2 regions of the Bacillus sp. FG16 genome follow, and region 2 is predicted to be linked to the other one. Evidence: riboswitches for the same ligand, from Rfam matches in the RefSeq annotation. Region 2 holds a riboswitch; the other holds the start of a gene.
The links. Region 2 has a riboswitch for S-adenosylmethionine ahead of metI (cystathionine gamma-synthase/O-acetylhomoserine thiolyase). Riboswitches for the same ligand answer to the same signal wherever they lie in the genome.

Region 1 (3,198 bases), on a different contig from region 2:
GTGATCGAATCCACTCAAGTAAAGCTGGGTTCGACTTCGCGAATAGTTGCAATGCCTTTCTAATATCCCAACCACTTATATCTAAATCATCACTAATTGGATATTCAATTACATCTCGTTTATCATGAATTGATAAATACCATTCTACCGGATGTATATAAACAAACCTAACATCATAATCGCTATCTTTCGATGGAAACCCCCAAGCACGACTCCCTGATTCTACCGCAAATAAAATTTTCACATCATTCTCTTTTTCAATTCTTTCTAACTCCAACTCGATTTTCTCTCTCATTTCATAACACCTCTATTTTTTGATTATTTCCTTGGAAATTCGACAAATACACTACTAATTTTACTACATACTAAAAAAACTGTCAGAAATTACTGACAGCAAAACGGAACATCTATTGTTGCTTTTCGATTACAGTAGTAGCAATTCGTTCAAACTCTTTTTGAATCTCATCTTTATATGCATCTACTATTGAAAAATCCATAGCAGCAATATAAATTCGTTCTAATTTATCACGAACCGATTTTGCTTTCGCTAAGAAAGACATCGCCTCATTCATTTTTGCTTTATATTGAATGGAAACATCACGAATTTCCTTCGCATATTTCTCATCCGTCCCTGGCGTAACAATAAGGGCATACATATCAATAATTTCATCACCCTCGCGACTTGGAAAATATTCATGTGGTGCGGTGCTATCAAAAATTGCAAAGCCTAATTCTCTTACGATAACCATATCAAGACTATTCGGGTCAAATCCGCAATGATATACTTCAACTTCAAACCCTTTTTCTTCAGCTGCCTTAGCTAACTTTTTGAGCATCGTTGATTTTCCAGAGCCTGGGCGCCCTTTTATAAAATAACGATGTGGTAACCCTTCTGTTAAATTAGGAACAAAATCAACTGCCCCTTTCGGTGTAGCAGCTCCTAAAAAACGATGTTTTACAAGCGATTGTCTCCCGCCTTTATCTGCAAATAATTTCTGGATTAGCTGATCGGTTAGTTCATTTGCTTTATTAAAATCTATATTATCAATATATATCTTCTCCCACTCATCATGTATAACCAATGCCTCTTTAAAACGTGCGTAAGCAGACTGAAAAGCTTTGCTTGCTTCTGAAACAAATCTTTCAATTTCTAACTTCTGCTTCCTTAGTTTATCTGAGTCCCAAGCAATTCCTAAATTTATATACTCTTCAACAACTCCTGGCATTTTTGGCTCAATAACATGCGGCGATGTCCCATCAACAATTCCTGCTTTTAATTTTGGGATAATTACACCATCAACCGATTTATTGTCAGAAGAACAATGTAAAAATTCAATATCGTATCCTTTTCCAACCCATTCACGACCTATTGCCTTTATTAAAGAAGATTTTCCCGTTCCTGGGCCACCCTTTAAGATAAATAATCTGTCTAATCCTTTTAAATTCTCTTCGTATAAATTGTGAAATCCCCTAGCTGTATTACCACCAGCATAGTAATTCAGTACATTTCCTGTCACTGCACTCACTCCTTCGCAGCATTCTATTTACATAAGCTACAATATGCGAGCAGCTTTATTTGGGTGAATACCTATTTTATATTGCACGCAAAAAGGAAATGAATTACAATTTAACTATCGGAAAATTCCGATTTTAAAAACTGAATACTTCTTTATCAAGAGAGGCAGAGGGACCGGCCCTTTGAAGCCCAGCAACCTCAGTTTATACAAACTGAATAGGTGCTAATTCCTGCAAAATGCATTGCATTTTGGAAGATAAAACTCAACTAGCATGTAAAGCTCATCTTTCTTGATACTGAAGGATGAGCTTTTTATTATTTGAAAAACATATATTGGAGGTATGTAAAATGAAAGTAATTGATCTATCGCAAACATTTGAAAATAATATGTCTCAATTTCCTGGAACACCTAAAATACAACTAGAAGCTGTTACAAGCGTTGAAGAAGCAGGCTATCAAGTTACAGATTTTCATTCTGTCGTTCATGTTGGCACGCATTGTGATGCTCCTGCGCATTTTATTTCAGGAGCAACAACTATTGATCAATTACCGCTAGATCAATTTGTAGGCGAAGCTGTTCTTATAGATGTAACACATATTCAAGAGCGAAAATTACCTAAGGCAGTATTGCATAATACTGACATAAAAGAAGGTGATATTGTTATTTTTCATTCCAATCTATCCACTAAATGGAATACAGAAGCTTATGAGAAAGAAGCATTTTATCTTTCTGAAGAATTAGCTGAAGAACTAGTTCAATTAAAAGTAAAATCTATCGGTTTAGATTTCATTTCTCCTGATGAAGTTACAACAGAAACATCACCGATTCATCACATATTATTAGGGAATAATATTTATTTAATTGAAAACTTAACAAATCTAGATGCTATCGAAGCAAAACGTTTCTTTTTCTCAGCAGCACCTTTAAAAATTAAAAATAGTGACGGTGCTTTCGCAAGAGCATTTGCTGTTATTTTTTAAATGGAGCTACAAAAAAAGCAAAGGTCATTACTGACCTTTGCTTCTATATTTTCTATTTAAATTAAGAAAGAATTGTTCCACACGAGGACGTACCCAAGCTAAACAATCAATCTCTTTCTTCTTTGTGCAAGCTATCTCTTCACCATCTACCATTTCAACAAGTTCCAACTCTAACAATTGCCTCGTGAACGCTAACATATTTACTTCTTCAGCTGGATACTCTTCTTTTAATTTCTCCTCAATTTCACCCAATAAAAAACCGTCACGCATCATTGCTAGTGCATCAATCCAAAGTGGCGGCATTTCATATTTTTCTCCTGTAATTGTATCTTTTACAATATAATTCTTTTGCTCTTTTCGAAATTGAATTGTATGTAAACATACAGTCGAATTTAATGTTAATTCCATCATACCACCTCTTTCATAATATCTGCATAGAAAAAAGGATGCGCGTGCACCCCTTCTTATCTTTTCGTAACACTACTGAACCGTTACATGAGCAACCAATCTCATGTCGATATTTTCCTCCATTATAAACGAAGTATTTTATAAAAAAAACCCTTCTTGAAACATTTTATAAAATGTTTATATTTACACAACAAGAACACTTTTCTGAAAAATCTTTTCTCCCAATACATTAAACGGTCGGCAGAAAAATTTCTACTTTCGTTCCTACTCCTACACTACTTTGAATTGTGATA
Region 2 (3,198 bases):
CAAGAGCTTCACGAGTTGGATTTCCTGACCTGCTATAGTCATATTTTCCGAACGTATCTACATCAAACTGGTGAAAAGTTGATGTGTTATAAATAGGAACGTTCACAGCGCCTGTTTGTGAGTCATGTTTATATTGGTTGTGTAGTAAGAGTGTATCTATAGAATAACTCATATTCTTACACCTTCTTTTACGAGTTTAATGGCTTGCTTTAAGTCTTGAATTAAATCGTTACTATTTTCAATGCCAACGGAGAATCGAAGAAGACGATTACATACACCGTTTGCTGTTCTAATTTCTTCAGGAATATCAGCATGTGTCTGCGTTGCTGGATAAGTCATTAAACTTTCTACACCACCGAGACTTTCGGCAAATGTAATTAAGGATAAAGATTGTAAGAATGGATTGATCCAAGCTTCATCTTTAAGGCGGAATGAAATCATGCCGCCTCTTCCTGGATAAAATACATCTGTCACCCCGTCTTCATCATTTAAATACGCAACAACTGCTTTCGCATTTTCTTCATGTTGTCTCATGCGAAGCGCTAACGTTTTCATACCGCGAATTAATAACCATGAGTCAAATGGGCTTAAGACCGCACCTGATGCATTATGATAATGGGCGATTTCCTCACAAAGTTCCTTTCCTTTTGCAACGACAAGTCCGCTTAGTACATCGTTATGCCCCCCTAAATATTTCGTTGCGCTATGAAGTACAATGTCGGCACCTTCTGTTAATGGTTGCTGTATATAAGGTGTGTAGAATGTGTTGTCTACAATAAGAAGTAGTCCGTGCCTTTTCGCTACAGTTGCGACAGCAGCAATATCAGTAACTTGCATTAATGGATTAGTTGGAGTTTCTATGAAAATAGCCTTCGTTTCAGTTGTGATAGCTTGCTCAATTTGTTTAATAGACTGTGTATTTACGTATCTACATCGAACATTCCACTTTTTTTCATGTTCAGAAAATAATCGATACGTTCCCCCGTATAAATCTTCAGATACAATAAGTTCGTCTCCAGAGCGGAATAGAGAAAGGACGAGGAGAACAGCTGCCATCCCTGAACTACAGGCATAACCTTGTTCGCCATATTCTAAGTCTGCGATCGCCTGTTCTAAAAGACCGCGAGTTGGATTGCCAGTTCGTGAATAGTCAAAGCCAGTAGATTTACCAATTCCTTCGTGACGATAAGCGGTTGAGAAATAAACTGGTGGATTAACCGTTCCTGTTGTAGTTTCACTGCGATTGCCGATTTGTGCTAGCTTTGTTTCGATTGTTGACATGTGAAAATTCCTCCTTTTTAAATTGAAACATTAACTGAATATAAAATAAAAAAAGCCTTCTAAGAAGAAGGCTTTCGGTTTGAATAGAGTCTTCTTCTCATCTGTCAAATCTTTCACAATTTGCTGGAATTAGCACCTTATTAACAAAATGTTAATGGTTGCTGAGGCGTCACAGGGCCAGTCCCTCTACCTCTCTAGATAAGAATGTTCGTATGAAATTTTTATTATGTTTTTAACTTTACAACAAAAGATAATTGAATTGCAACTCTATTTTAAATAATTTTTATTTTTCCGCAAGTGTCATTGACTTTTACTTTTGTGCATGCTAAATTTATTAAAAAATTAACAAACATTGTTAAAAGGGGAACGCATTTCCTTTTAGCTACATAAATAAAATAATAAAGACAACTCTTATTGAGAGCGGTGGAGGGAAAGGCCCTGTGAAACCCGGCAACCTTCAAACGAAATGTTTGAAACGGTGCTAATACCTGCAAAACGAATGTTTTGCATAATAAGAGGAGGAACGATTATGTCCCCCTCTTCAAAGTGAAGAGGGGGTTTTTATATTGATAGAAATGAGGGAGATTCGTGAAGTTACTAGATTTATTATCAAAAGGAATTGTAATAGGTGATGGTGCGGTTGGGACGTTATTGCATTCACATGGTTTGCAAAGTAGCTTTGAAGAATTGAATGTATCTGATCCAGACTTAATTATATCGATTCATAAACAATATGTAGCTGCTGGAGCAGATGTAATTCAAACGAATACGTATGGAGCAAATGAGGCGAAATTACGTATGTATGGCTTAGAAAATCAAGTTACAGAAATTAATAGAGCGGCAGTAAAGCTGGCGAAAGCATCTGTTACGGACAGAAATGCAATTTTAGGAACAATTGGTGGTATGAAACATATCGGAGCCGTTACAACGACTGATATGGAAAGGGAGTTTATGCTACTTGAACAGGCAGGGGCTTTACTAGAAGAACAAGTTGATGGATTACTATTAGAAACTTTTTACGATGAATTTGAATTACTGCATGCCGTTAAAGTATTGCGTAAGCAAACGAACATTCCAATTGTTGCTCAATTAGCGTTACATGAAGCAGGTACGACTCAAAATGGAAATGATGTCAATGAAATATTAAAGCAACTTATAGATTACGGTGCAAATGTTGTTGGATTGAATTGTCAACTAGGGCCGCTTCATATGACAGAGGCTTTCAAAATGATATCGATTCCGCAAAATGGCTATTTATCAGCATACCCAAATGCAGGTCTCCCGAATTATGTGGAGGGACGTTACGTATATGAGGGAAGCCCAGCTTATTTTGAGGCGATGACACCGAGATTTATTGAGCAAGGTATTCGGTTGTTAGGTGGTTGTTGTGGTACGACTCCAGAACATATTCAAAGTATGAAGCGCGCTGTTGCGAATGTTACACCTGTAATAGAAAAAGACACTATTCAAAGGCCGAAAGTCGTTCATACGCATGAGAAACGTTCGAAGGCTCACGTCACTCTAGCAGAGAAAGCGAAAAAACAAACGACAGTTGTAGTGGAATTAGATCCACCGAAAACGTTAGATACACAGCGTTTTTTTGAAGGAGCAAGAGCGTTAAAAAGAGCGGGAGCAGATGCTATTACTCTAGCAGATAATTCATTAGCATCGCCTCGTATTTCTAATATGGCGATGGGTGCGTTATTAACGAAGCATGATATCCCGGTATTGACACATTTAACGTGTAGAGATCATAACGTCATTGGACTACAATCTCATTTGTTAGGTTTATCGGCGTTAGGGATGGAAGAAGTGTTAGCTTTGACTGGTGATCCAGCGCGCGTTGGTGATTTTCCCGGTGCAACTTCTGTATACGATTTGTCCTCTATTGAGCTCATTAAAATGATTAAAGAAATG

Region 1: it holds a riboswitch for S-adenosylmethionine, as region 2 does, so the genes downstream of both, ACODS7_RS22765 (cyclase family protein) here and metI (cystathionine gamma-synthase/O-acetylhomoserine thiolyase) in region 2, are expected to answer to the same signal.

The regions. Positions count from the first base shown of each region.
Region 1 covers NZ_JBMDKC010000075.1:557-3,754, forward strand. Annotated here, with positions in the region: gene ACODS7_RS22755 (nucleotidyltransferase domain-containing protein) at 1-295, opposite strand, end outside; gene ACODS7_RS22760 (PRK06851 family protein) at 408-1,517, opposite strand; SAM riboswitch class I at 1,667-1,779, shown strand; gene ACODS7_RS22765 (cyclase family protein) at 1,865-2,497, shown strand; gene ACODS7_RS22770 (hypothetical protein) at 2,525-2,905, opposite strand; gene ACODS7_RS22775 (ATP-binding protein) at 3,135-3,198, opposite strand, start outside.
Region 2 covers NZ_JBMDKC010000004.1:6,554-9,751, reverse strand. Annotated here, with positions in the region: partial or broken gene metC (cystathionine beta-lyase) at 1-172, opposite strand, end outside; gene metI (cystathionine gamma-synthase/O-acetylhomoserine thiolyase) at 169-1,281, opposite strand; SAM riboswitch class I at 1,376-1,486, opposite strand; SAM riboswitch class I at 1,690-1,799, shown strand; gene ACODS7_RS02720 (bifunctional homocysteine S-methyltransferase/methylenetetrahydrofolate reductase) at 1,870-3,198, shown strand, end outside.